Regions from separate parts of the Streptomyces sp. NPDC014870 genome, predicted to be linked through region 2. Evidence: predicted binding sites of a transcription regulator. Region 2 holds the regulator's gene; the other holds the start of a gene.

Region 1 (14,451 bases), on a different contig from region 2:
CCGACCTTCGTCATCGCCCGCGTCCACCCGTCGCTGGTCGACGGCCCCGCGCTCGTCCACGTCGACGCGTACCGCCTGGGCGGCGGCCTCGACGAGATGGAGGACCTCGACCTGGACGTCTCGCTGCCCGAGTCGGTGGTCGTCGTGGAGTGGGGCGACGGCAAGGTCGAGGACCTCACGGACGACCGGCTGCACGTCCTGATCCACCGGGTCGTGGGCGACACGGACGACGACCGGCGCACGGTCGTGCTGCGCGGGATCGGCACCCGCTGGGCCGGCGAGGACCTCGTCCTGGCCTGAGCGCCGGGTCGAGCCGGCGCTGAGCTGAACGTACGTATGTTCCGACAAGGTGTCGGGAAGATGTTGCGTCGGTCGTACGCGTCGTGGTGACATGGATGCACGAGCTGGTTAGGTGAACCTAACCTACGGGAGGCATGCATGGCGACGCCGGAGCGCGCGCACGCGGAAGCGCGGACGCGGAGGGGCACGTCGATGAGCGAGCTGCTGGCGTCCTGCGCCGCGGCGGAGGCGGTGTCGAGACCGCCGCGCACCCCCGACCCGACGCCGGAACCGGACGCCGGCGAGCCCGCGCGCGCGTCGCACCAGCCCGGGATCGAGCGCGAGGCGGCGTAACCCGTACGGGTGAGCCGTGGGCTGCTGGAGGTCCTACCGGCCGCCGGAGGCCCGACTGGGCCCGACTAGGGCCTGTCCGGCGGATCATGACCGGGGCCGCGACGCCTGGCACGGCGCCTCGCCGCGTTGCCGAAGCGTCCCGATAGCTCCGCTATCGAGACGCTCCGGCGCCTTGCGATGCACCGCACCAGACGCCGCGTCCTATCCGGCCCTGATCCGCCGGACAGGCCCTAGGGGACGACGACGACCTTCGCGCCGATCGACGCGAAGGTCCACATCGCGTCGCCGTCCGCGCGCTTCATCCGGATGCCGCCGGTCTTCCGCGTCGGATCCGGCGTCGGCAACGTGCCGTCGACCGCAGCGCTGAAGCCGATCGAGACGTCCTGCTCGGTCGTGAACCGCACCACGTGCTCGATCTGCACGCCGTCCGAGCCGGTGACCGCGCCGGAGCGGGACGTCACCTTGTACGCGCCCGGGGCCGGGTGGACCGTGCTCGGCACGACCGAGAAGGTGGACGTGGCCTGCCCCTTCGCGTCCACCAGCCACACCCGGCGGTCGGTGAGCGCGTAGACCACGCGCGCGCCGGTGCCCGAGTCCGCCGGTACGGCGAGCGGGTCCTTGACGGGCTTCTTGGGACCGCCCGTCGCGGCCGTCGACGGTGCCGTGCTCGGGGCCTTCGGCTTGGCCGCGACGTCCGCCGGAGCGTTCGCCGACGCCTGGTAGGCGAGGAAGGCGACCGCGGCGATCGCCGCCGCCGTGAGCCCGGCCACGAATCCCGAGCTGCTCCGTGCCACCGCGCGCCCACCTTCTTTCGTACGTACGTATCGGTCGTGACGGTAGCAGTCGCGGGCGGGCGGGACGGGGCGCCGTGCGGACCGCCCGGGAGCCGTAGGCTGTTTGCGTGCTCTTGCTCGCCATGGATACCGCCACACCCGCCGTCACCGTCGCCCTCCACGACGGCGACTCCGTCGTCGCCGAGTCGCGGCAGATCGACGCCCGCCGCCACGGAGAGCTGCTGCTGCCCGCCGTCGACCGGGTCCTCGCCGAGGCCGGTCTCAAGCTCGACGCGGTCACCGGCATCGTCGTCGGCGTCGGTCCCGGTCCGTACACCGGACTGCGCGTCGGGCTCGTCACGGCCGCGACCTTCTCCTCCGCGCTCGGCGTGCCCGTGCACGGCCTGTGCACCCTGGACGGGCTCGCGTACGCCTCCGGGATCGAGGAGCCGTTCGTCGTCGCGACGGACGCGCGCCGCAAGGAGGTCTACTGGGCGCGGTACGACAACGCACGTACGCGCGTCACCGAGGCGGCCGTCGACCGGCCCGCCGAGATCGCCGAGCAGGTCGCCGGGCTCCCCGTCGTCGGCGCGGGCGCCCTGCTGTACCCCGAGGTCTTCCCCGACGCCCGCGACCCCGAGCACCAGTCGGCGGGCGCGCTGGCCGCGCTCGCGGCCGAGCGGCTCGCGGCCGGCGGCGACGGCTTCCTCGACCCGCTGCCGATGTACCTGCGCCGCCCCGACGCCCAGGTGCCGAAGAACTACAAGGTGGTCACGCCCAAGTGACCGCCCCGACCTCCGCGACCGCGGCCGCGACCCTGCGCGAGATGCGCTGGTGGGACATCGCGCCCGTGCTCGTCCTCGAACACGAGCTGTTCCCCGAGGACGCCTGGTCCGAGGGGATGTTCTGGTCCGAGCTGGCCCACGCCCGGGGGCCGGCCGCCACCCGCCGCTATGTCGTCGCGGAGGCCGGCGGGAGGCTCGTCGGCTACGCCGGGCTCGCCGCCGCCGGCGGCCTCGGCGACGTCCAGACGATCGCCGTCGCCCGCGACCAGTGGGGCACCGGGCTCGGCGCCCGGCTCCTCACCGACCTCCTCCAGCACGCCACCGCCTTCGAATGCGAAGAGGTGCTCCTCGAGGTGCGGGTGGACAACACCCGGGCCCAGAAGCTGTACGAGCGCTTCGGCTTCGAGCCGATCGGCTTCCGCCGCGGCTACTACCAGCCGGGGAACGTGGACGCCCTCGTGATGCGGCTGACCGTCCAAGCAACCGAGACCGAAACTGAGACTGAGACTGATTCCGATGGCTGCTGACGAACCCCTCGTACTCGGCATCGAGACCTCCTGCGACGAGACCGGCGTCGGTATCGTCCGGGGGACGACGCTGCTCGCCGACGCCATCGCCTCCAGCGTCGACACCCACGCCCGCTTCGGCGGGGTCGTGCCCGAGATCGCCTCCCGCGCGCACCTGGAGGCGATGGTCCCGACCATCGAGCGCGCCCTGAAGGAAGCGGGCGTCTCGGCCCGCGACCTCGACGGCATCGCCGTCACCGCAGGTCCCGGCCTCGCCGGCGCGCTGCTCGTCGGCACCTCGGCCGCGAAGGCGTACGCGTACGCACTCGGCAAGCCGCTCTACGGCGTGAACCACCTGGCCTCGCACATCTGCGTCGACCAGCTGGAGCACGGCCCGCTGCCCGAGCCCACCATGGCGCTCCTCGTCTCCGGCGGGCACTCCTCGCTGCTCCTCGCCCCCGACATCACCGCCGACGTCCGCCCGATGGGCGCCACCATCGACGACGCGGCCGGCGAGGCCTTCGACAAGATCGCGCGGGTCCTGGACCTGGGCTTCCCGGGCGGACCGGTCATCGACCGGCTCGCCAAGGAGGGCGACCCGAAGGCGATCCACTTCCCGCGCGGCCTGTCCGGCGCCAAGGACCCCGCGTACGACTTCTCCTTCTCCGGCCTGAAGACGGCCGTGGCCCGCTGGATCGAGGCCAAGCGGGCGGCGGGCGAGGAGGTGCCGGTACGGGACGTGGCGGCGTCCTTCCAGGAGGCCGTCGTCGACGTCCTCACCCGGAAGGCCGTACGGGCCTGCAAGGACGAGGGCGTCGACCACCTGATGATCGGCGGCGGCGTGGCGGCCAACTCACGGCTGCGGGCGCTGGCCCAGGAGCGGTGCGAGCGGGCCGGTATCCGGCTGCGGGTGCCCCGGCCCAAGCTGTGCACCGACAACGGCGCGATGGTGGCGGCCCTGGGCGCGGAGATGGTCGCCCGCAACCGGCCGGCCTCCGACTGGGAGCTGTCCGCGGACTCGTCGCTGCCGGTGACCGACCCGCACGTGCCGGGCGCCCACAGCCACGGTCACAACCACGACCACGTGCACGAGATCAGCAAGGAGAACCTCTACTCATGAGGGTCACCCTGATGTGGGAGGCCAGGGCGGTCCAGGGCCGGGGCGCCGAACTCCTGGAGTGGGCGCGGGCCCAGGTCCTGCCCTACGAGCCGGTGCGGCGCGAGTTCTTCCGCGCCTCGCAGGACCGGGTGCTCGTCCTGACCTGGTGGGACGCGGAGACGCTCGACGCCGAACTGCCCGAACTGCCCGAGCCCGCGGCGGACCTGATCACCCGGCCGGTACACCGCTGGCGCTTCGAGGCACTGCCCACCGGGGACTGAGGCAACCCAGGGGCGCCTTCAGCGGTGGCCCGAGGCAACCCCGGGGCGCCTTCCCGCATCCTCCACGGCGTGACTCTCGCCGTGGACAAGAAGATCGTGACCTGGGCGGCGCTGACCGCCGCCGCACTGCTCATATCCGGCTGCGGCGGCCCGGCGGGTGCGGATTCGGCGGATCCCACGGCCGCCGGCAGACCGGCCTCGCCCACGGCGAACCCCGACGGCGCCAAGGCCCCCGACCGGGCCGCCGAGGCCTCCGCCGCGTACCGGAAGTGGGGCCTGAAGCCCTTCGCCGCGCCGCCCGCCCCGCCGAAGACCAAGCCGGTCACCCGGAAGCCGGGCGATCCCGTCCCTGTCATCAGCGACATTCCGACCAAGGACAAGGTCGTCTTCATCACGATCGACGACGGGGCCGAGAAGGACCCCGAGTTCGTGAAGATGATGCAGGAGCTCAAGGTCCCGGTGACGATGTTCCTCACCGACTCCGCGATACGCGCCGACTACGGCTACTTCAAGCCGCTCGCCGCCCTCGGCAACGGCGTCGCCAACCACACCCTCACTCACCCCAACCTGCGCACCCTGAGCCGGTCCGCCCAGCAGCGGGAGATCTGCGGCCAGCAGACGAAGCTGGCGAAGGAGTACGGCACGACCCCGCGGCTCTTCCGCCCGCCCTACGGCAACTGGAACGAGGACACCCGCGCGGCGGCCGGCGAGTGCGGCGTGGACGCGATCGTGCTGTGGCGCGAGTCGATGCAGATCAAGAACATGCAGTACCAGCGCGGCGACAGGAAGCTGCACCCCGGCGACATCATCCTGGCCCACTTCCGGGGCCCGGCCGAGCTCAAGGGCACGACGATGACCCGGATGACGGCCGACATGCTCCGCCACATCCAGGAGCAGGGCTTCACGGTGGCCCGCCTGGAGGACTACGCCTGAGAAGTTTTCCGCGCGTGGTGTCGATGCGGGCCCGGCCCGTTCGACGTATGAGTGAAAGGCGGGGAACGGCCCCGCCCGCCACGCAAGGAGAACGACCATGCCCCGCTACCTGACGCTGATCCGCATCGAGGAGGGCTCCTTCGAGATGGAGGACGCCGACCCCGGCTTCGACGCCCGCATGGGCGCGCTCTTCGAGGAGATCACCAAGGCCGGCGTGATGCTGGAGACGGCCGGTCTCAAGCCGACCAAGGAGGCCAGGCGGATCCTCTGGGAGGGCGGCAAGACCTCGTTCACCGACGGCCCGTTCACGGAGACCAAGGAGGTCATCGGCGGCTACTCGATCACCCAGTGCCGGGACCTGGCCGAGGCCGTCGAGTGGGCGAAGCGGTTCCTTGAGGTCCACCCGCCGCAGTGGAAGGTGGGCTGCGAGGTCCGCGAGATCGAGGAGATGTGAGCAGCGAAGTGATCTGACGCGGCCGGGGCGGGTGGTGTCATGGTGGAGCCATGACCGCACCCGCCCCCGGCGCCGTCCAGACCGTCCAGACCGTCGAGACCGTCTTCCGGATGGAGTCGCCGCGGATCATCGCCGCCGTCGCGCGGATCGTCCGGGACGTCGGCATCGCCGAGGAGATCGCCCAGGACGCCTTCGTCGCCGCCCTGGAGCAGTGGCCGCGCACGGGAGTCCCGGACCGGCCGGCCGCCTGGCTGACGGCCGCCGCCAAGAACCGCGCGGTGGACCTCGTACGGCGCCGTGAGACGTACGCGCGCAAGCTGGCCGAGGTCGGGCGGGAGCTGCCGGAGGCCAGCCACGACCCGGAGCCGTCCGGGCCCGGTGACATCGACGACGACCTGCTGCGGTTGGTCTTCACCTCCTGTCACCCGGTGCTCTCCGCCGAGGCGAGGACCGCGCTGACCCTGCGGCTCGTCGGCGGGCTGCGCACGGACGAGATCGCCCGGGCCTTCCTCGTGCCGGAGGCGACGGTCGCGCAGCGGATCGTGCGGGCGAAGCGGACGCTGGCGAAGGCGGGCGTGGAGTTCGAGGTGCCCTACGGGGAGGACCGGGCGGCCCGGCTCGGCTCGGTCCTGGACGTCATCTACCTCGTCTTCAACGAGGGGTACGCGGCGACGGCCGGCGACGACCTGCTGCGGCCCGCGCTGTGCGAGGACGCGCTGCGGCTCGCCCGGGTGCTCGCGGGGCTCATGCCGAAGGAGGGCGAAGTCCACGGCCTGGCCGCTCTGCTGGAGATCCAGGCGTCCCGGACGGCGGCCCGGACAGGACCGGACGGGAAGCCGGTCCTGCTCGCCGACCAGAACCGGAGCCGCTGGGACCGGCGGCTCATCCTCCGCGGCTTCGAGGCGCTCGCGCGGGCGGCCGAGTGCGGTCCGTACGGTCCGTACGCCCTCCAGGCCGCCCTCGCCGCCTGCCATGCGAAGGCACCCACGTACGAGGCCACGGACTGGCGGACGATCGCCGCGCTGTACGGCCGCCTCGCGGCCCTCACACCGTCCCCCGTGGTCGAGTTGAACCGCGCGGTCGCCGTCTCGATGGCCGAGGGCCCGGAGGCGGGCCTCGCCCTCGTCGACGCCCTCCGGGACGAACCCGCCCTGTCCGGCTACCACTTGCTGCCGAGCGTCCGGGGCGACCTGCTGGCGCGGCTGGGACGGGAGGCGGAGGCCCGCGAGGAGTTCGAGCGGGCGGCCGCCCTGACCCGCAACGAACGGGAGCGCGAACTCCTGCTCGGGCGGGCCCGGGAGGCGGGCGCTCAGTAGCGCAGGATCCGGCCCGCCGAGGTGCCGATGAGGACCGTGCCGTCGGGGGCCGCGTGCAGGGACAGGAGGCCGTACGGGGGCAGGGGGCGGTGGGCGAGGACGGTTCCGTCGGTGGTGGCGACCGAGACGAGGGTGTCGTCGGCGCACAGGGCGTGCAGGATGCCGTCGTGCGCGTCGAGGGCGACGACCTCCGACTCCAAGGGCCGGGTCCAGGCGATCTCGCCCGTGGGGTGGGCGCGGCGGACCAGTTCCTTCCGGCCGTGCAGCAGCGCGGGGCCTTCCGCGTCGACGGTGTGGACCGCGGGGCCGAGCGGCGCGTCGACGGAGTAGAGAGTCGTCTCGGCGCTGGTACGGGGGTCGAGCGCGACGACGTCCCGGCCGCGTCGCCCGTAGAGCAGCTCGGGGCAGCGGCGGACGTCGAGGGGGACGAGGTCGTAGCGGTTCGGCTCCTGGACACCGCCCAGCGGGGTGCCGTCGGGGGCGAAGAAGCGCGTGTTGGGCGGGGTGGGGGGCTCGACCTCGATGGAGCGGTTGTAGGTGTCCCGGATCGCCCAGACCCCGTCCGTACGTGCCTGCAGCGCGGCCGAGAACGGGACCGAGGGGCGGTCGAGGACCGTGCCGTCGGCCGTGGAGACGAGCGGGAAGTCGGTCCGGGCGCGGGCGTCGGGGCCCGGGACGGTGATCCTGGCCGTCCGCTCGTCCGCGGCGACCTCGATCCGCGTGCCGTAGGCCCTCGGCTCCGCGGGCACCCGCCAGAGCAGCGCGCCGTCGGGCGCCCAGCACTCCACCTCGGTGCCGTTGCGGGTGGCGAGCACCCGGCCGTCGCTCAGCCCGGCCACGGCCCGGACGCCGGGGTGGCCGTCGTAGCTCCGGCCGGCCCGCTCGGCGATCTCCGCGAGGAGCGGCCCCGCCGGGGAGCCGGGCTGGTCGGGGTAGGTGTCCGGGCCCTCCGGGTCGAGCGTCTCCCGGTCGAGGGCGCGCAGGTCGAGGGCGCCGGGGGCGAGGCCGAGCCAGTCGTCCCGCACGAGGACACCCCGGGACGCGTACCGGACGTACTCGTCGTCCTCGTCCACGCGGAAGAAGGTGAGTTCGAGGGTGCGGGCGTCCAGCCAGCGCACCGGGTCGACGCCCCACATGGGCTCGGCGAAGTCCACGCGCCGGCCGTTGTCGGGCTCGAAGAGCGTGAGCCCGCCCGCGCGGTCGTACTCGTCGTAGTTGTCGAGGCCGACGGCGAGGAGCGGGAGCGTGGGGTGGAAGGCGATCGACTCCGCGTCCATCGCGAACGTCAGCAGGTGCGCGCAGGAGAGGTCGGCGGCGCGGTAGACGGCGACCCGGCTCCGCTTGTGCAGCACCGAACTGACCGCGATCCACCGCCCGTCGGCGCTGACGGTCACCTGGGAGGCGTGGCCGTGGAGTTCGGGGAACGGTTCTTCGTGCAGCGGGGGCAGCTCAGCCACGGGCGGCCACCGCCGGTCCGCCGATCAGCATCGTCGGGGCGCCCGCGACCCGGGTCAGGAAGACCGTGGCCGCGTTCGGGCCCTTCGGTTTGACCCGGCGGCGGATCTCCTCCGGCTCGACCGCCGAACCGCGCTTCTTCACCGTCAGCGTGCCGACCTCCCGCTCGCGCAGCAGGGCCTTCAACTTCTTCAGGTTGAACGGGAGTTCGTCGGTGATCTCGTACGCCGTGGCGAACGGCGTCGGGGTGAGGGCGTCCGCGGTGACGTACGCGATGGTCTCGTCGATCAGACCGCCGGACAGCTCCTCGGCGACCTCGGCGACCAGGTGCGCGCGGATGACCGCGCCGTCCGGCTCGTAGAGGTACCGCCCGAGCGGGCGGACCGCCGGGTCGGGCAGGCCGCGCCCGGTCAGGCTCGCGCCGGAGGGCAGGAGGGTCGCGCGGCGCGCACCGGGGGAGGTGCCGAACCAGAGCACGGCCTCCTTCACGTCCCCGCCGTCCGAGATCCACTCCGCCTCGGCCTCCTCGGGCACCGCCTCGTGCGGGATGCCCGGGGCGATCTTCAGCGCCGCGTGCGGGGCCTTGCGGGCGGCCTCGACGGCCCAGGAGAGCGGCGGCGAGTACGCCTCCGGGTCGAAGATCCTGCCCCGGCCGCCGCGCCGCGCCGGGTCCACGAAGACGGCGTCGTACGGGCTCGTGTCGATCTCGGTCACGTCCGCGCACCGCACCTCGATCAGCCCGGCGAGGCCGAGCGCCTCGGCGTTGGCGCGGGCGGCCGCCGCCGTCAGGGGGTCGCGGTCCACGGCCAGGACCGAGATCCCGGCGCGGGCGAACGCGAGGGCGTCGCCGCCGATCCCGCCGCACAGGTCGGCCACGGAGCGCACCCCGAGCGCGTGGAGGCGCTCCGCGCGGTAGGTCCCGACGGTGGCCCGGGTCGACTGCTCGACGCCGTGCGGGGTGAAGTACATCCGGTACGCGTCCTCGGCGCCGAACTTCGCCACCGCCCGCTGCCGAAGCCGGGCCTGCCCGAGCGCGGCCGAGACCAGTGCGGCGGGGTGCTCGCGGCGCAGCCGGGAGGCGACGGCCAGTTCCTGGGCGGGGTCGTAGTCGCGCAGGGCGGCGAGCAGCGTCTGGCCCTCGGGGGCGAGCAGGGCGGTGAAGTCGGCGAGGTCGGTCACCCGTCCCATTGTGGGCCAGCCGGGGGATGGTGGGGGCCGGGTGGCGGTGTCGACGGCTGTGCGGGGCGTTCCGCTGACAGGATGCGGCGCCATGCAGCTAGTACGACAAGCCGAAGAAATGCGCTCGAAGCGGGCGGCGGCGCGCCTCCGCCGCTCGGTGGGCGCCGCCCTGGTCGTCGCCGCGCTCGGCTCCGCCTGCGCGGGCCCCTCCGGCGACGCGGGGTCCGCCCCGGAGGGCCGCAAGGGCCCCGCGCTCCCCGCCGCCGCCCAGCCACAGGCGGAGGGCGCGTCCGGAGCGCTCGCCGCGTACGTCGAGAAGGTCCGCCAGCGCCGTGTCGCGCGGGCCCTGGCCGCCAAGAAGTGGGGCCTGGACCGGCCGCCGCTGGAAGCCCCCGCCCCGCCGGCCGTGAAGCCGAAGATCACCACCCGCAAGGGCTTCGAGACGGACGGCGAAGGGCTGCCGCCGGTCTTCACCACGGTGCCGACGAAGGAGAAGGTCGTCTTCCTGACGATCGACGACGGCGCGGAGAAGGACCCCGAGCTGCTGCGGATGATGAGCGATCTGCAGATCCCGTACAGCGCCTTCCTGAGCGACTACCTCGTCAAGGAGGACTACGGCTACTTCAAGAAGATGCAGGACGCCGGGGTCGCCCTGCACAACCACACCCTCAACCACCGTTACCTGCCCGGGCTCTCGTACAGCGCGCAGAAGCGGGAGATCTGCGGGATGCAGGACGTCATCGAGAAGCGGTACGGGAAGCGGCCCCCGCTCTTCCGGCCGCCGTACGGCAACTACAACGAGGACACCCTGCGCGCCGCCGCGACGTGCGGGGTGAAGGCGGTCCCGCTGTGGGCCTCGGAGGCGTTCCCGGACCGGATGGAGTGGCGCGAGTGGGACCGGGACCTGCACCCCGGCGACATCGTGCTGACGCACTTCCGGGGCAAGGGGGACTGGAAGGGCACGATGCCCGACATGATCCGCCGGGTGATGAAGACGATCACGGCCAAGGGGTACGCGGTCGCGAAGCTCGAGGACTACGTGTGAGCCGCGCGCGCCGGCCGGTCATCGGCCTTGCCCTGGCCGGCGCGCTCCTGGGGATCTCGGGGTGCGCGTCGTCCGTGGACCCGATCGAGCGGCTGGGGCGGAAGGCGGCGGAACGGCTCGACACCGGCGCGGGGGAGCGGGCGGCGGGCGGGGCGCTCTCCGGGGCGGCGGCCCGCGTCCTGCACAGACTGACCCGGCTGGACGACGGGATCGGCGTCGGCAGGCGCGCCGACGACGGGCGCGCCGACGACGGGCGCGCCGACGGCCGGGCGGACCGGCCTTAAGAGCCCAGCGGCACCGCGGCGAGGAACTGGCCCCCGGCCGTCCAGACCCGGCCGCCGCGCAGAAGACGAGAACGGGGACCCAGTCCATCCTTCGTACGGAACCTCCGGGTCCGTCGGGCCGTTGCCCGTACCGAGACCGAATCGAACGCGACCGGCCACCGAATCGCCACGCGGCGCTGAATTGGCACTCCGCTTGACCGAGTGCTAATCGCGGTCATAGTCTCGGCTCTGGCACTCCCCACTGGAGAGTGCCAACACAGCGACGGGCAGGTCCGGCACCCGCGACGACGGATCCACCTGGTCGCCACCTCAGACAGTTAACCCCGTGAGATCTCCGAAGGGGGAGGTCGGATCGTGACGACCACCAGCTCCAAGGTTGCCATCAAGCCGCTCGAGGACCGCATCGTGGTCCAGCCGCTCGACGCCGAGCAGACCACGGCCTCTGGCCTGGTCATCCCGGACACCGCGAAGGAGAAGCCCCAGGAGGGCGCCGTCCTCGCCGTGGGTCCGGGCCGCTTCGAGAACGGCGAGCGCCTTCCGCTCGACGTCCAGGTCGGCGATGTCGTGCTGTACAGCAAGTACGGCGGCACCGAGGTGAAGTACAACGGCGAGGAGTTCCTCGTCCTCTCGGCTCGCGACGTGCTCGCGATCATCGAGAAGTAATTCACCGAAGTATCTGAGACAGATGCTTTGAGCTGCGCCCCTTGACCCCGCACTGGGCGTCCGGGGGCGCAGTTCGTTTACACACGATTTCCGAGAGGGCTGAATCGCTCCCATGGCGAAGATCCTGAAGTTCGACGAGGACGCCCGTCGCGCCCTTGAGCGCGGCGTCAACAAGCTTGCCGACACGGTGAAGGTGACGATCGGCCCCAAGGGCCGCAACGTCGTCATCGACAAGAAGTTCGGCGCCCCCACCATCACCAACGACGGTGTCACGATCGCCCGCGAGGTCGAGATCGAGGACCCGTACGAGAACCTCGGCGCCCAGCTGGTGAAGGAGGTGGCGACCAAGACCAACGACATCGCGGGTGACGGCACCACCACCGCCACCGTGCTCGCCCAGGCGCTCGTCCGCGAGGGTCTGCGCAACGTCGCCGCCGGCGCCTCCCCGGCCGCCCTGAAGAAGGGCATCGACGCCGCGGTCAAGGCCGTCTCCGACGAGCTGCTCGCGACCGCCCGTCCGATCGAGGACAAGTCCGACATCGCCGCCGTGGCCGCGCTCTCCGCGCAGGACCAGCAGGTCGGCGAGCTCATCGCCGAGGCGATGGACAAGGTCGGCAAGGACGGTGTCATCACCGTCGAGGAGTCCAACACCTTCGGCCTGGAGCTCGACTTCACCGAGGGCATGGCCTTCGACAAGGGCTACCTGTCCCCGTACATGGTGACCGACCAGGAGCGTATGGAGGCCGTCCTCGACGACCCGTACATCCTGATCCACCAGGGCAAGATCTCCTCGATCCAGGACCTGCTGCCGCTCCTGGAGAAGGTCATCCAGGCCGGCGCCTCCAAGCCGCTGCTGATCATCGCCGAGGACGTCGAGGGCGAGGCCCTGTCGACCCTGGTCGTCAACAAGATCCGTGGCACCTTCAACGCCGTGGCCGTCAAGGCCCCCGGCTTCGGTGACCGCCGCAAGGCGATGCTCGGCGACATGGCTACCCTCACCGGTGCCACCGTCATCGCCGAGGAGGTCGGCCTCAAGCTCGACCAGGCCGGTCTTGACGTGCTGGGCACCGCCCGCCGCGTGACCATCACCAAGGACGACACCACCATCGTCGACGGTGGCGGCAACTCCGAGGACGTCGCGGGCCGCGTCAACCAGATCAAGGCCGAGATCGAGTCCACCGACTCCGACTGGGACCGCGAGAAGCTCCAGGAGCGCCTCGCGAAGCTGGCCGGCGGCGTGTGCGTGATCAAGGTCGGCGCCGCCACCGAGGTGGAGCTGAAGGAGAAGAAGCACCGTCTGGAGGACGCCATCTCCGCGACCCGCGCCGCGGTCGAGGAGGGCATCGTCTCCGGTGGTGGCTCCGCTCTGGTTCACGCCGTCAAGGTCCTCGAGGGCAACCTCGACAAGACCGGCGACGAGGCCACGGGTGTCGCGGTCGTCCGTCGTGCCGCCGTCGAGCCGCTGCGCTGGATCGCCGAGAACGCCGGCCTCGAGGGCTACGTCATCACCTCGAAGGTGGCGGAGCTGGACAAGGGCAACGGCTTCAACGCCGCCACCGGCGAGTACGGCGACCTGGTCAAGGCCGGCGTCATCGACCCGGTGAAGGTGACGCGCTCCGCGCTGGAGAACGCCGCCTCGATCGCCTCCCTCCTGCTCACCACCGAGACCCTCGTGGTGGAGAAGAAGGAAGAGGAGCCGGCGGACGCGGGCCACGGCCACGGTCACTCGCACTGACGCACGCGCTGACTCGCGCGCTCACGGTTGATCGCCCGTAGCCGATCACCGAGGTCCGGTGTCCCCGAAGGGGCACCGGACCTCCGCGTTTCCCCGCGCCTCCGCGCTCCTTACGCCTCTACGCCTCCTCGCTCCCTACGCTTCCACCGCGCCGAGCTGCCCCATGAGTCCGAGCAGGTCGTACTGCCACCAGCCCTCGGTGATCTTGCCGTCCTGCCGGCACTGGTGGATGGTCGTCCCGGTCATGGAGACCTTCATGCCGGTGGGCTGGAGCCCCATGAAGTCGCCCGTGTGCGTGCCGATCCAGGTCCACCGCGTGCACACCCGGTCGCCCTCGGCGATCTGGTCGTTGATGGTGAAACCGAAGTCGAATCCGGCCCGCCACATCTCCACCTCGCGCCGGACCGCGTCCATCCCGATGACGTCCTGCTCGTTGGTCGGGTCGTGGTCGTGGTACCCCTCCGCCAGCACCTCGTCGAGGGGCGGCAGCTCCCCCTCGGTGGCCATGAGTTCGAAGAGGCGACGGGCGCTGGTCTTGTACAGCTGCTCGTCCCGGACGATGTCGAGGTCGGTGAACGTCGGCATCTCGTCACAGAGCGCGACCATCTCCCGGAAGATGCGATCCGTCTCCGGAAGCTGCGAGTTGGTCATCGCGACCTCGTAGGAGGGGAACTCCACGATCTCCACGAGGTGGGACGCGTCCGAGCGGTCCTTGCCGATGACGCTGTGCGTGGCCGTCCGCTTGCCCTTGGTCTGTTCGACCCACTTGTCCATGAGCCGGTTCAGATCGTCGAACCGACTGGTCTTGCAATCGATTATCTGTACGAAAGTCATGGTGCCTCCCGGACCGGGTGGACCCTTCCATCTTAGGTCCGGGGGGCTCGTCCGCACGGGGGCGGAGGCTCAGGCCGCCCCGCCCGGCATCCCGCCCGGCGCCCCGCACGAGGACCGCACGCGCAGCCGTGGCAGCAGGCTCAGGTGGCGCCGGGCGGGCTCCTCCGCCGGGTCCTCCGTGAGCCGCTCCACCAGCAACTCCGTTGCATGCCTGCCCACTTGGCGCTTCGGCGGGGCGACCGCGGTGAGCGGGGTGTCGGCGAGCGCGGCGACCTCGTCGTCGTAGGCGATCAGGGCCAGGTCCTCCGGCACCTTCACGCCGAGCTCCGCCAGGCGCCGCACGATCTCGATCGCGTCCACGTCGTTGTGGACCAGGGCCGCGCTCGCCCGGCCCGCGCTCACCGCCTCGTACAGGGCCCGGACCGCGCGCTCGAACGCCGCCGGGTCCTGGTCCGCCGGTACGGAGTCGATCACCG
Region 2 (14,451 bases):
GCCGATCGAGGACATCACGCTCGTGCTGCTCCACGCCGGCGGCGCCAAGGGGAAGGGCCTCCTGGACGCGGCGCGGAAGGCGGGCGCGCGGGAGGTGGCCTGCCCGAAGACGACGAAGCCGGCGGAGCGGCTGACGTTCGTACGGCAGGAGTTCCGGGCGCTGGGGCGGTCGGCGACGCCGGAGGCGTGCCAGGCGCTGGTGGACGCGATCGGCAGCGATCTGCGGGAGCTGGCGTCGGCGGTGTCGCAGCTGACGGCCGACGTGGAGGGGACGATCGACGAGGCGGTCGTCGGGCGGTACTACACGGGGCGGGCGGAGGCGTCGTCGTTCAACGTGGCCGACCGTGCGGTGGAGGGGCGGGCGGCGGAGGCGCTCGAGGCGCTGCGCTGGTCGCTCTCGACCGGCGTCCCGCCCGTTCTGATCACCAGCGCGCTCGCGCAGGGGGTCCGGGCGATCGGCAAACTGTCGTCGGCGCGGGGCGGGCGGCCGGCGGATCTCGCGCGGGAGCTGGGGATGCCGCCGTGGAAGATCGACCGCGTGCGGCAGCAGATGCGGGGCTGGACGCCGGACGGTGTGTCGCTCGCGCTGCGCGCGGTGGCGGAGGCGGACGCGGGCGTGAAGGGCGGGGGGGACGACCCGGAGTACGCGCTGGAGAAGGCGGTCGTGGCGGTGGCTCGGGCGGCGAGGATGAGGCGCTAGGGCGCGGTGCGGGTGCGGGTGCGGGTGCGGGTGCGGGTCCGTTCCGTTCGGGCGATTCCCCCACCCCACCCCTTCCCGAAACCCTTCCGGGGGCTGGTGGGGGCTGAACTATCAGGGGCTGCGCCCCCAGACCCCTGCCGGACGCGGGCGGCTTTGCCCCGCGGTGGGGCGGGGCCCGCGTGGTCCAGGCTTGGCCCGAGTCCTTGCCGGGCGTGGGTGGCTTCGCGTGCGCCGTGGTGTGTGGTCCGGGCTTGGCCCGAGTCCTTGCCGGGCGTGGGTGGCTTCGCGTGCGCCGTGGTGTGTGGTCCGGGCTTGGCCCGAGCCCTTGATGGTGTTGGGTACGGCGAAGGCCCCGGGCTCCTGGGGAAGGAGGCTCGGGGCCTTCGGCGTGTGCTGGTGGGCTCGTGCACGCGTGGCGAACGCGTGTCGCGCGCGAGTCCGGGGTGCCGGTTGGGAGCGGGGTAGAGGGCCCGCTGGGTCCCGTCCGGCGTTACATCAGAGGGGCTCAGCCCTGCAGAGCGGCAACCTTGGTGGCCAGCGCCGACTTCTTGTTGGCGGCGGCGTTCTTGTGGATGACACCCTTCGAGACAGCCTTGTCGAGCGCGCGGGAGGCGGCGCGAGAAGCCACGACGGCCTTCTCGACGTCACCCGCGGCGACGGCCTCGCGGGCCTTGCGGATCGCGGTCTTGAGCGAGGACTTGACGGCCTTGTTGCGCAGGCGCGCCTTCTCGTTCGTCTTGTTCCGCTTGATCTGGGACTTGATGTTCGCCACGAAAAGAGCCTTTTCAGGTTCGGTGTTGTTTCTGAGGTGTGTACACATCGCTGAGAGGGCGCACGTGACACAGCTGTCCACGTTATCAGGGCATATAAGCTCCGCCCAAACCGAGCGGCGGCTCCCACTCGTGGGACGATGGAGCCTACGTATCCAACCGACCATCGCCCCGAGACGAGACCTTGCGTGCCCGCGACTCCTACCAACGTGCCTGAGCCGAGCCGTACCGACCCTGCGTTGATCCGCAATTTCTGCATCATCGCGCACATCGACCACGGCAAGTCCACACTCGCCGACCGGATGCTCCAGCTGACCGGTGTGGTCGACCAGCGGCAGATGCGCGCCCAGTATCTCGACCGGATGGACATCGAGCGCGAGCGCGGCATCACGATCAAGTCCCAGGCGGTCCGTCTTCCCTGGGCGCCCACCGAGGGCGAGGGTCAGGGCAAGACCCACATCCTCAACATGATCGACACCCCCGGGCACGTCGACTTCACCTATGAGGTCTCGCGGTCCCTGGCGGCCTGTGAGGGCACGGTCCTGCTCGTCGACGCGGCCCAGGGCATCGAGGCGCAGACGCTCGCGAACCTCTACCTCGCGATGGAGAACGACCTCACCATCGTTCCCGTACTGAACAAGATCGACCTGCCCGCCGCGCAGCCGGAGAAGTTCTCCGAGGAGCTCGCCAACCTCATCGGCTGCGACCCCGAGGACGTGCTCAAGGTCTCCGCCAAGACCGGTCTCGGCGTCGAGGCGCTGCTCGACCGCGTCGTCGCGACCGTGCCGGCCCCCGTCGGTGTCGCCGACGCGCCCGCCCGCGCGATGATCTTCGACTCGGTCTACGACTCCTACCGGGGCGTCGTGACGTACGTCCGTGTCGTCGACGGGCAGCTCAACAAGCGTGAGCGCATCAAGATGATGTCGACCGGTGCCAGCCACGAGCTCCTCGAGATCGGCGTCTCGTCCCCGGAGATGACCCCGGCCGACGGCCTCGGCGTCGGCGAGGTCGGCTACCTGATCACCGGTGTGAAGGACGTCCGGCAGTCCAAGGTCGGCGACACGATCACCAGCCTGAACAAGGGCGCGACCGAAGCCCTCGGCGGGTACAAGGACCCCAAGCCGATGGTCTTCTCCGGTCTGTACCCGCTCGACGGCTCGGACTACCCCGAGCTGCGCGACGCGCTCGACAAGCTGCTGCTCAACGATGCCGCGCTGGTCTACGAGCCGGAGACCTCCGCCGCGCTCGGCTTCGGCTTCCGCGTCGGCTTCCTCGGCCTGCTGCACCTGGACGTGATCCGGGAGCGTCTGGAGCGCGAGTTCGGTCTCGACCTCATCGCCACCGCGCCGAACGTCGTGTACCGCGTGGTGATGGAGGACGGCAGCGAGCACACCGTCACCAACCCGAGCGAGTTCCCCGAAGGCAAGATCAACGATGTCTTCGAGCCCGTCGTGCGGGCCACGATCCTCGCCCCGAGCGAGTTCATCGGCGCGATCATGGAGCTGTGCCAGACCCGGCGCGGCACCCTCCTCGGCATGGACTACCTCTCCGAGGACCGGGTGGAGATCCGCTACACCCTCCCCCTCGCCGAGATCGTCTTCGACTTCTTCGACCAGCTGAAGTCCAAGACGCGCGGTTACGCCTCCCTCGACTACGAGCCCACCGGCGAGCAGGCCTCCAGCCTGGTCAAGGTCGACATCCTGCTGCACGGCGACAAGGTCGACGCCTTCTCGGCGATCACCCACAAGGACGCCGCGTACGCGTACGGTGTGCGGCTCGTCGCCAAGCTGCGCGAGCTCATCCCGCGGCAGGCCTTCGAGGTGCCGATCCAGGCCGCCATCGGCTCCCGGGTCATCGCCCGCGAGACCATCCGCGCCATCCGCAAGGACGTCCTCGCCAAGTGCTACGGCGGTGACATCTCCCGTAAGCGGAAGCTGCTGGAGAAGCAGAAGGAAGGCAAGAAGCGGATGAAGATGGTCGGCTCCGTGGAGGTCCCGCAGGAGGCCTTCATCGCCGTTCTGTCGAGCGACGAGTCCGGCGGCAAGGCGAAGAAGTAAGTAGGACCGGCCGACGGACCATCCGTCCCCCGCATCCGACCGGATGCGTCGAACGGGTCCCCGCACCGGCAGTGCGGGGGCCCGTTCGTCTTTGGTTCTGTTATCAACCGGGTATGAAGAGGCGGCCCGCAGCCTCTTACGCGCCGGACCCCGGCGCCTTACTCTGATCGCGGCTCGAAGGTTACTCGCGAGTTAGTACGCATGGAACGCACCGCCAGAACGCACCGCCGCCGCCCGGAGGACGTCGTGAGCGACACACAGACCCAGATCGAGAACCGGCCGCCCTCGGTGGCGAACCTTTTCCTTGAGCGCGTGGCGCGGACTCCCGACGCGGAGGCCTACCGCTACCCCGTCCCGGCGGCCGACGGCCAGGGCCCGGACGACTGGAAGTCGCTCAGCTGGGGACAGGCAGCCGAGCGGGTCTTCGCGATCGCCGCGGGTCTGATGGACCTGGGCGTCCAGCCGGAGGAGCGGATCGCCCTCTCCTCCTCGACCCGGGTCGAGTGGATCCTCTCCGACCTCGGCGTGATGTGCGCGGGCGCCGCCGTCACCACCGTCTACCCGCAGACCAACGCGGAGGAGTCGGCGTTCATCCTCGCCGACTCGGACTCCAAGGTGCTGATCGCGGAGGACGCGGCCCAGCTGGCCAAGGCCCGCGAGACCCGCGCCGACCTGCCCGGCCTCCACCATGTCGTCGTCATCGACGCCACGGGTGTCGAGAGCGACGACTGGGTCCTCTCCCTCGCCGAGCTGGAGGCCCGCGGCAAGGCGTACCTGGAGAAGCACGCCGACGCCATCAAGGAGCGCGTCTCGGCCATCACCTCCACGCAGCTCGCCACCCTCATCTACACCTCCGGCACCACCGGCCGGCCCAAGGGCGTCCGCCTCCCGCACGACAACTGGTCGTACATGGCGAAGGCCATCGCCGCGACCGGCCTGGTCACCCAGGACGACGTCCAGTACCTCTGGCTGCCGCTCGCGCACGTCTTCGGCAAGGTGCTCACCTCCGGCCAGATCGAGGTCGGCCACGTCACCGCCGTCGACGGCCGGATCGACAAGATCATCGTGAACCTGCCGGTGGTCCAGCCGACGTACATGGCCGCCGTGCCCCGGATCTTCGAGAAGGTCTACAACGGCGTCGCCGCCAAGGCGCGCGCGGGCGGCCCGGCCAAGTACAAGATCTTCCAGTGGGCGGCCGGGGTGGCCCGCGAGTACGCCAAGGTCACCCAGGACAACTTCCGCCGCACCGGCACCGCCTCCGCGCCCTTCGGTCTGGAGGCCAAGCACAAGATCGCCGACGCGCTGGTCTACAAGAAGCTCCGCGAGGCCTTCGGCGGCCGGCTGCGCGCCGCCGTCTCCGGCTCGGTCGCGCTGGCGCCCGAGATCGGCTACTTCTTCTCCGGCGCTGGCATCCACATCCTGGAGGGCTACGGCCTGACGGAGTCCAGCGCCGCCTCCTTCGTCAACCCGGGCGAGGCGTACCGCACCGGCACCGTCGGCAAGCCGCTGCCCGGCACCGAGGTCCGGATCGCCGACGACGGCGAGATCCTGCTGCGCAGCCCCGGCATCATGGAGGGCTACCACGGCCTGCCCGAGAAGACGGCCGAGGTCCTGGAGGCGGACGGCTGGTTCCACACGGGCGACATCGGCGAGCTGTCCGCCGACGGCTACCTGCGGATCACCGACCGCAAGAAGGACCTGTTCAAGACCTCGGGCGGCAAGTACATCGCACCGACCGAGATCGAGGGCCGGTTCAAGGCGGTCTGCCCGTTCGTCTCCAACATCGTCGTCCTGGGCGCCGACCGGAACTACTGCTCCGCGCTCATCGCCCTCGACGAGCCCGCCATCCTCGGCTGGGCCGCCGAGCACGACCTCGCGGGCAAGTCGTACGCCGAGGTAGTCGCCGCCCCGCAGACCCAGGAAATGGTCCAGGGGTACGTCGACCGGCTCAACGGGGACCTGCAGCGGTGGCAGACGATCAAGAAGTTCCGGCTGCTGCCGCGCGACCTGGACGTCGAGCACGGTGAGCTGACGCCGTCGCTGAAGATGAAGCGGCCGGTGGTCGAGCGGACGTACAAGGACCTCATCGAGGAGATGTACGCGGGGGCGCGGGAGGCGTAGCCCCTCCCTGTCTCCGGTCGGCGGCCCTGTCTCCGGTCGGTGGCGACGCCTCGACGGCGAAACCTTGACGGTTATCCGTCAAGGTTTGTCCACAGGTCAGGCGGGTCACCTCGGGCGGTACGGGACAATGGGCTCATGCCTTCCGTACTTCCCGATGGTGAGCCCATGCCCGAGGACGGGGCGCTGCCCGCGCACGCCCTGGAAGGGGCCGGGGAGCGGCCGCTCGGGTTCTATCTGCACGTGCCGTACTGCGCCACGCGGTGCGGCTACTGCGACTTCAACACGTACACCGCGAGCGAGCTGCGCGGTGCCGGCGGCGTGCTCGCCTCCCGGGACAACTACGCGGGGCAGGTCGTCGAGGAGATACGCCTCGCCCGCAAGGTGCTCGGCGACGACCCGCGCCCGGTGCGGACGGTCTTCGTCGGCGGCGGTACGCCGACGCTGCTCGCCGCCGGTGATCTCGTACGGATGCTGGGTGCGATCCGGGACGAGTTCGGGCTCGCGGACGACGCCGAGGTGACGACGGAGGCGAACCCGGAGTCGGTGGACCAGGCGTATCTCGAGGAGCTGCGGGCCGGGGGCTTCAACCGGGTGTCCTTCGGGATGCAGAGCGCCCGGCAGCACGTCCTGAAGGTCCTCGACCGCACGCACACCCCGGGCCGGCCCGAGGCGTGCGTCGCCGAGGCGCGGGCGGCGGGCTTCGACCATGTGAACCTGGACCTGATCTACGGGACGCCGGGGGAGTCCGACGACGACTGGCGGGCGTCCCTCGAGGCGGCGATCGGGGCCGGCCCCGACCATGTCAGCGCCTACGCGCTGATCGTCGAGGAGGGGACGCAGCTGGCCCGGCGGATCCGCCGCGGCGAGGTGCCGATGACGGACGACGACGTGCACGCGGACCGGTATCTGATCGCCGACTCCGTCTTCGCCGAGGCCGGCTTCGACTGGTACGAGGTGTCGAACTGGGCCACCTCCGACGCCGGGCGGTGCCTGCACAATGAGCTGTACTGGCGCGGCGCCGACTGGTGGGGAGCCGGTCCGGGGGCGCACTCGCACATGGGCGGCGTGCGGTGGTGGAACGTGAAGCATCCGGGGGCGTACGCGCAGGCGCTGTCCGCCGGCAGGTCGCCGGGTGCCGGGCGTGAGGTCCTCTCGGCCGAGGACCGGCGCGTCGAGCGGGTGCTTCTGGAGCTGCGGCTCCGGGAGGGGTGCCCGCTGGACCTTCTGCGCCCGGACGGGCTCGCCGCGTCCCGCAAGGCCCTTGCGGACGGCCTCCTCGACGAGGAGTCGTACGGCGAGGGGCGCGCGGTCCTGACCCTCCGGGGACGGCTGCTGGCGGACGCGGTGGTCAGGGACCTGGTGGACTAGGGCGTGGCGCCCTTGGACCAGGACGTGGCGCCCTTGGACTGAGGCGGGGCGCCCTCGGGCCAGGGCGTGGCGCCCCGATCCGGCCTGATCGGCCGGACCGGCCCCGCTACGGCGCCGTGACGAAGTCGATCAGTTCCTCCACCCTGCCCAGCAGGGACGGCTCCAGGTCCTTGTAGCTGTGGACCCTCGACAGGATGTGCTGCCAGGCCGCGCCCGTGTTCGGCGGCCAGCCCAGGGCCTCGCAGACGCCCGTCTTCCAGTCCTGGCCGCGCGGGACCGTCGGCCAGGCGGGGATGGAGAGCGAGGCCGGCTTCACGGCCTCCCAGACGTCGATGTACGGGTGCCCGACGACCAGGACGTCCGGCGACGAGATCTGCGCCGCGATGCGGGACTCCTTCGAACCGGGGACCAGGTGGTCGACGAGGATGCCCAGGCGCGCGTCCGCCGCCGGGGCGAAGTCGGCCACGATCGCCGGGAGGTCGTCGATGCCCTCCAGGTACTCCACCACCACGCCCTCGATACGGAGGTCGTCGCCCCAGACCCGCTCGACCAGCTCGGCGTCGTGCCGGCCCTCCACGTAGATCCGGCCCGCCCGCGCCACCCGCGCCCGCGCGCCCGGGACCGCGATCGAGCCGGAGGCCGTGCGTGTCGGCCGTGCCTGGCCGGACGCCGGGCGCACCAGCGTCACCGGCCTGCCCTCCAGGAGGAAGCCCCTCGGCTCCATCGGGAACACCCGGTGCTTGCCGAAGCGGTCCTCCAGGGTCACCGTGCCCGCCTCGCAGCGGATCACCGCCCCGCAGAAGCCCGTCGAGACCTCCTCCACCACGAGGTCCACCTCCGCCGGCACCTCCGGCACCGGGGCGGATCGCTTCCACGGGGGCGTCAGGTCGGGGTCGTAGCTGCGCATTCGCGTGACGTTATGCGACGGCGAAGCGCCGTGCCAGTTCCTCGCGTTGGCGTCGCACGAACGCGGCGTCCACCACCGCCCCGTGGCCCGGTACGTACACCGCGTCCGCGCCGCCCAGGGCCAGCAGCCGGTCCAGGGCGTCCGGCCAGCGGGACGGGATCGCGTCCGGGCCCGCCTGCGGCTCCCCCGACTCCTCCACCAGGTCCCCGCAGAAGACGACCTCCCGCGCACCGGGGACGAAGAGCGCCAGGTCGTGCGCCGTGTGGCCCGGGCCCACGTTCGCGAGCAGCACCTGCCGGCCGCCCAGGTCCAGCGTCCACTCGCCTGAGACCACGTGCTGCGGCGCCACCAGCACGTCCACCGCCTCCGCCGCCGCGAACGAATCCACCCCGTGCCGTACCGCGTCCGCCATCAGCTCGCTCGCCTCCCGGCGCAGCAGCGCGTCCACGCCGACCGCGCCGAACACCTCCGCCCCCGCGAAGGCCGCCGTGCCCAGTACATGATCGAAGTGGGGGTGGCTCAGTGCGATGTGTGTCACTCTTCGGCCGCCGGTCAGCGACTCCACCTGGGCCCGCAGCGCCGTTCCCTCGCGGAGGGTCGAGCCCGTGTCGTACAGCAATACCGCGTGTTCCCCCACCACCAGGCCCACCGTGGCGTCCCAGCCGGGCAGTCTGCGCCGCCCCACGCCGTCCGCGAGCCGCTCCCAGCCGAAGTCTTCCCAAGCGACATCCATACCGCGACGCTATCCGCAAGGACGCGGCCTCCGACGCAACCTCCGACGCGGCCTCCTTGCCAGGAGCGATGCCCGCCGCCGTACACTGGCCGGGGGATTCCTGGCACTCGGACAGGGCGAGTGCCAAATGCGGAGCAACCGATACGACCGAACGACAGCTGGAGGTGGGCGCGATGCTCAGCGAACGCAGACTCGAGGTGCTGCGCGCCATCGTCCAGGACTATGTCGGGACGGAGGAGCCGGTCGGCTCCAAGGCGCTCACGGAGCGCCACAAGCTCGGCGTCTCGCCCGCCACCGTGCGCAACGACATGGCGGTCCTGGAGGACGAGGGCTACATCGCCCAGCCCCACACCAGCGCCGGACGCATCCCGACCGACAAGGGCTACCGCCTCTTCGTCGACCGGCTCGCCGGCGTCAAGCCGCTGTCGACGCCCGAGCGGCGCGCGATCCACAACTTCCTCGACGGAGCCGTCGACCTCGACGACGTCGTCGGGCGCACGGTCCGGCTGCTCGCGCAGCTGACCCGTCAGGTCGCCGTCGTGCAGTACCCGTCGCTGACCCGTTCGACGGTCCGGCACGTGGAGCTGCTCTCGCTGGCGCCCGCCCGGCTGATGCTCGTGCTCATCACGGACACCGGCCGCGTCGAGCAGCGCGTCATCGACTGCCCCGCGCCGTTCGGCGAGACCTCGCTCGCCGATCTGCGGGCGCGGCTGAACAGCCGGGTCGTCGGCCGCCGTTTCGCGGACGTGCCGCAGCTGGTGCAGGATCTCCCGGAGTCCTTCGAGGAGATGGAGGACCGCGGGACGGTCTCGACCGTGCTCGCGACCCTGCTCGAAACCCTGGTGGAGGAGCACGAGGAGCGGCTGATGATCGGCGGTACCGCCAATCTCACCCGCTTCGGCCATGACTTCCCCCTCACGATCCGGCCTGTGCTCGAAGCGCTGGAGGAGCAGGTCGTGCTCCTCAAGCTGCTCGGCGAGGCCAAGGACTCGGGCATGACCGTACGGATCGGGCACGAGAACGCCCATGAGGGCCTCACCTCCACGTCCGTCGTCGCGGTCGGCTACGGTTCGGGCGACGAGGCAGTCGCCAAACTCGGCGTGGTCGGACCGACCCGCATGGACTACCCCGGAACGATGGGAGCGGTACGCGCAGTGGCACGTTACGTCGGACAGATCCTGGCGGAGTCGTAAGTGGCCACGGACTACTACGCCGTACTCGGCGTACGCCGCGACGCGTCCCAGGACGAGATCAAGAAGGCATTCCGGCGGCTCGCCCGCGAGCTGCACCCGGATGTGAATCCCGATCCGAAGACGCAGGAGCGGTTCAAGGAGATCAACGCCGCGTACGAGGTGTTGTCGGACCCGCAGAAGAAGCAGGTCTACGACCTCGGCGGCGACCCGCTGTCCGCGTCCGGTGGCGCCGGTGGCGCCGGCGGCTTCGGCCAGGGCGGCTTCGGGAACTTCTCGGACATCATGGACGCGTTCTTCGGTACGGCGTCGCAGCGCGGACCGCGCTCGCGCACCCGGCGCGGCCAGGACGCGATGATCCGTCTGGAGATCGACCTCAACGAGGCCGCCTTCGGCACGACGAAGGACATCCAGGTCGACACGGCCGTCGTCTGTACGACGTGTTCGGGCGAGGGCGCCGCGCCCGGCACCTCCGCGCAGACCTGTGACATGTGCCGCGGCCGCGGTGAGGTCTCGCAGGTCACCCGGTCCTTCCTGGGCCAGGTCATGACCTCCCGCCCGTGCCCCCAGTGCCAGGGCTTCGGCACCGTCGTCCCGACCCCGTGCCCCGAGTGCGCGGGCGACGGCCGGGTCCGGTCCCGCCGTACGCTCACGGTCAAGATCCCGGCCGGTGTCGACAACGGCACCCGCATCCAGCTCGCCGGCGAGGGCGAGGTCGGCCCGGGCGGCGGCCCGGCGGGCGACCTGTACGTGGAGATCCACGAGGTCCCGCACGAGGTCTTCCAGCGCCGCGGCGACGACCTGCACTGCACGGTGACCATCCCGATGACGGCGGGCGCGCTCGGCACGAAGGTGCCGCTGCAGACGCTCGACGGGCTCGAAGAGGTCGACATCCGCCCGGGCACTCAGTCCGGTCAGTCCATCCCGCTGCACGGGCGTGGCATCACGCACCTGCGGGGCGGCGGACGCGGCGACCTGATCGTCCACGTCGAGGTGACGACCCCGTCGAAGCTCGACCCCGAGCAGGAGCGGCTGCTGCGCGAACTCGCGAAGCTGCGCGGCGAGGAGCGGCCGACGGGTCAGTTCCAGCCCGGACAGCAGGGGCTGTTCTCGCGGTTGAAGGACGCGTTCAACGGGCGCTGAGCCCGCGTTGTGCCTGGAAGGGCGGCATCCGCTTCGCGCGGGTGCCGCCCTTGCCGTATGACACGATGCCTGCATGTCCACCGCGCTGAACGATCTCTCCCGGTACCCGATCGTGCAGGCCCCCATGGCGGGCGGCGCGTCCGGTCCGCAGCTCGTCGGGGCGGTGTGCGAGGCCGGGGGGCTCGGGTTCCTCGCCGGGGGGTACAAGACCGCCGGCGGGCTCTACCAGGAGATCAAGCAGGTGCGCGGGCTGACCGGGCAGCCCTTCGGGGTCAACCTCTTCATGCCGCCGGGCGGACAGCACGCCGATTCCGCCGCCGTCGACGTCTACCGGCACCAGCTCACCGGCGAGGCCACCTGGTACGAGACGTCCCTCGGTGATCCGGACAGCGGGCGCGACGACGCGTACGACGCCAAGTTGGCGATCCTGCTCGACGACCCCGTCCCCGTCGTCTCCTTCACCTTCGGCTGCCCCGACCGCCGCACCTTCGACGCCTTCGCCCGCGCCGGTACGTTCACCGTCGTCACCGTCACCTCCGCCGAAGAGGCCCAGGCCGCCCAGTGGGCCGGGGCCGACGCCGTCTGCGTGCAGGGCGTCGAGGCCGGCGGCCACCAGGGCACGCACCGCGACGACCCGGACGCCGCGCTCGCGGGGACGGGGCTCCTCACCCTCGTCACCCAGGTCCGGGAGACCGTCCAGCTGCCGATCGTCGCCGCCGGCGGGATCATGCGCGGCGCGCAGATCGCCGCCGTCCTCGCCGCAGGGGCCGACGCCGCCCAGCTCGGCACCGCGTTCCTCGTCTGCCCCGAGTCGGGCGCCCACGCGCTGCACAAGCAGGCCCTGACCAACCCGCTCTTCGTCCGGACCGAGCTCACCCGGGCCTTCTCCGGCCGTCCGGCGCGCGGGCTCGTCAACCGCTTCATGCGCGAGCACGGGCGGTACGCCCCCGCCGCCTACCCCGAGGTCCACCACCTCACCGCCCCCCTCCGCAAGGCCGCCGCCACCGCCGGTGACGCCCAGGGCATGGCCCTGTGGGCCGGCCAGGGGCACCGGCTCGCCCGCGACCTCCCGGCCGGCCAGCTCGTCGAGGTGCTGGCCGCCGAACTCGACACCGCACTCACCGCGCAGGCCCACAGGAGCACCGCCCCATGACCGCACCCGTCTTCGTCGTCGAGGCCGTCCCCGGCAACGGCCCCTTCCTCCTGGACGGCCCCGAGGGCCGCCACGCCGTCTCCGTGAAGCGGCTGCGCGCCGGGGAGGACGTCGTCCTCACCGACGGGCGCGGTACCTGGGCCGACTGTGTCGTGCTCGCCGCCGAGGGCAAGGACCAGCTGACCGTCCAGGTGTCCGGCACGTACGAGGAGGCCGAGCCCGCGCCGCGGATCACCGTCGTCCAGGCGCTGCCCAAGGGCGACCGGGGTGAACTGGCCGTCGAGATCATGACGGAGACGGGCGTCGACGCGATCGTGCCGTGGGCCGCGTCCCGGTGCATCACCCAGTGGAAGGGCGACCGCGGGCTCAAGGCGCTCGCCAAGTGGCGGGCCACCGCGCGCGAGGCGGGCAAGCAGTCGCGCCGTACGCGCTTCCCCGAGGTCGCCGACGCGATGACCACCAAGCAGGTCGCGGCGCTCCTCGCCGGGGCCGACTTCGCCGCCGTCCTGCACGAGGACCGGGACCACCCCAGCGGCGCGCTCGCCGACGCCGAACTCCCCGCCGAGGGCGAGATCGTGCTCGTCGTCGGACCCGAAGGGGGCGTCTCCCCAGAGGAGTTGGCGGCCTTCGAGGCGGCGGGCGCGAAGCCGTACCGGCTGGGGCACAGCGTGCTGCGCACGTCGACGGCGGGCACGGCGGCGACGGCGCTGCTGCTCGGACGTACGGGCCGGTGGAGCTAGCGGGGCCGCGCACCCGGACCCGTATTTCCGTCGACGCGCCGGTCGTTGATCTGCTTGGCTGCGCGGCATGCCGGAACTGCGTACCGACCGTCTCCTCCTGCGTCCGTGGCGGGAGTCCGACCTCGCCCCGTGGGCGGCGATGAACGCCGATCCCGAGATCCGTGAGCACCTCGGCGAGTTGCTGACGCGCGAGCGGAGTGATGCCACGGTGGCGGCGATGCGGGCCGACTTCGATCGACGGGGCTTCGGCTGGTGGGCGTTGGAGGAGCGCGCGTCCGGCGCGTTCGTCGGCCGGGCCGGGCTCGACGAGATGAGCCCGGACACGCCGTTCACGGGCGTGGACGTCGGCTGGCGGCTGACCCGCTCGGCGTGGGGGAACGGCTACGCGACCGAGGCCGGCCTCGCCTGCCTGGCCTTCGCCTTCGAGACGCTCGGGCTCGCGGAGGTGCTCGCGTCGACGACCGTCCGCAACCTTCGCTCCCAGGCCGTGATGCGCCGCATCGGCATGACCCGAGACCCGGCCGACGACTTCGAGGACCTCAGCGTGCCCGAAGGGCCGCTGCGCCGGTGCGTGCTCCACCGCGTCTCGCGACGGGAGTGGGAGTCGCGGGCGCGGGGTTGCCCCGCAGGGGCTCTCGGGTTGCCGGAACCCGGTGGACGAGGGCCCGGGCCCGCTCCCTAGGCTGGGCCGCATGCCCGACGAGTCACCCCTGATCCGTAGTCTGCGCGCCGCCGTCGCCGCCGCGCCGGAAGACGTGCCCCTGCGGCTCCACTTCGCCGAACTGCTCCTCGCGGAGGGGCGGGGCGACGAGGCCGTCACGGAGGCGGCCGTCGCACTCCAGCACGCGCCCGGGGACGAGGCGGCCCGTGCCCTGATGATCCGCGCGATGGGCCTCCCCGCGACGCCCGCGGCGCCGGCGACGCCTGCCGTGTCCGCGACGCCCGCCACCCCCTCGGCGGAGCCGGAGACCCCGGCCGATGCCTCGGCCGACGCCCCGGCCGATGCCTCGGCCGCGGCTCCGGCCGGAACCCCCGCCTTCGACTGGGCCGCCGCCGAGCAGGAGGTCGGTGACGTCGTCGGGCCCCGCTTCGTGACCGGACCGGCGGACGGGATCGAGGCGCCGCTCACCGCCGACGGCAGCGGCGACCCCGGTGACGCGTCCGCCTGGGACGTCGACCGTCCCGGCGCCGTGCGTCTCGCCGACGTCGGCGGCATGCAGCAGGTCAAGGACCGCCTGGAGGCCGCCTTCCTCGCTCCCATGCGCAACCCCGAACTCCGTAAGCTGTACGGCAAGTCGCTCCGCGGCGGCCTGCTGCTCTACGGCCCGCCCGGCTGCGGCAAGACCTTCATCGCCCGGGCCGTCGCCGGTGAGCTGGGCGCTAACTTCATCTCGGTCTCGCTCTCCGACATCCTCGACATGTACATCGGCACGTCCGAGAAGAACGTCCACGACATCTTCGAGACCGCCCGCGCCCAGGCCCCCTGCGTCGTCTTCCTCGACGAGCTGGACGCCCTCGGCGCCAAGCGCTCGCGGAGCCACCACAGCGGGCTGCGCAACGTCGTCAACC

The links. The regulator HrcA, encoded in region 2, represses chaperone genes, less so after heat shock. The targets are predictions, from matches to a motif close to TTNGCACTCNGNNNNNCNGAGTGCNAA.
Region 1: groL (chaperonin GroEL) is a predicted target of HrcA. The motif match lies at 11,483-11,509, and genes of this name have one in related genera.

Annotation. Positions count from the first base shown of each region.
Region 1 covers NZ_JBIBWQ010000013.1:131,763-146,213, forward strand. Annotated here, with positions in the region: gene tsaE (tRNA (adenosine(37)-N6)-threonylcarbamoyltransferase complex ATPase subunit type 1 TsaE) at 1-300, shown strand, start outside; gene ACF09C_RS32535 (hypothetical protein) at 493-633, shown strand; gene ACF09C_RS32540 (hypothetical protein) at 864-1,427, opposite strand; gene tsaB (tRNA (adenosine(37)-N6)-threonylcarbamoyltransferase complex dimerization subunit type 1 TsaB) at 1,535-2,191, shown strand; gene rimI (ribosomal protein S18-alanine N-acetyltransferase) at 2,233-2,718, shown strand; gene tsaD (tRNA (adenosine(37)-N6)-threonylcarbamoyltransferase complex transferase subunit TsaD) at 2,708-3,817, shown strand; gene ACF09C_RS32560 (hypothetical protein) at 3,814-4,077, shown strand; gene ACF09C_RS32565 (polysaccharide deacetylase family protein) at 4,147-5,010, shown strand; gene ACF09C_RS32570 (YciI family protein) at 5,108-5,464, shown strand; gene ACF09C_RS32575 (RNA polymerase sigma factor) at 5,515-6,780, shown strand; gene ACF09C_RS32580 (hypothetical protein) at 6,774-8,237, opposite strand; gene ACF09C_RS32585 (SAM-dependent methyltransferase) at 8,230-9,423, opposite strand; gene ACF09C_RS32590 (polysaccharide deacetylase family protein) at 9,533-10,459, shown strand; gene ACF09C_RS32595 (hypothetical protein) at 10,456-10,743, shown strand; gene groES (co-chaperone GroES) at 11,098-11,406, shown strand; gene groL (chaperonin GroEL) at 11,519-13,141, shown strand; gene ACF09C_RS32610 (ester cyclase) at 13,277-13,975, opposite strand; gene ACF09C_RS32615 (substrate-binding domain-containing protein) at 14,045-14,451, opposite strand, start outside.
Region 2 covers NZ_JBIBWQ010000006.1:5,209-19,659, reverse strand. Annotated here, with positions in the region: gene holA (DNA polymerase III subunit delta) at 1-700, shown strand, start outside; gene rpsT (30S ribosomal protein S20) at 1,206-1,472, opposite strand; gene lepA (translation elongation factor 4) at 1,659-3,527, shown strand; gene ACF09C_RS18090 (AMP-dependent synthetase/ligase) at 3,774-5,648, shown strand; gene hemW (radical SAM family heme chaperone HemW) at 5,784-7,016, shown strand; gene ACF09C_RS18080 (DUF3097 domain-containing protein) at 7,123-7,923, opposite strand; gene ACF09C_RS18075 (MBL fold metallo-hydrolase) at 7,934-8,656, opposite strand; gene hrcA (heat-inducible transcriptional repressor HrcA) at 8,830-9,849, shown strand; gene dnaJ (molecular chaperone DnaJ) at 9,850-10,989, shown strand; gene ACF09C_RS18060 (nitronate monooxygenase) at 11,063-12,142, shown strand; gene ACF09C_RS18055 (16S rRNA (uracil(1498)-N(3))-methyltransferase) at 12,139-12,882, shown strand; gene ACF09C_RS18050 (GNAT family N-acetyltransferase) at 12,950-13,564, shown strand; gene ACF09C_RS18045 (AAA family ATPase) at 13,575-14,451, shown strand, end outside.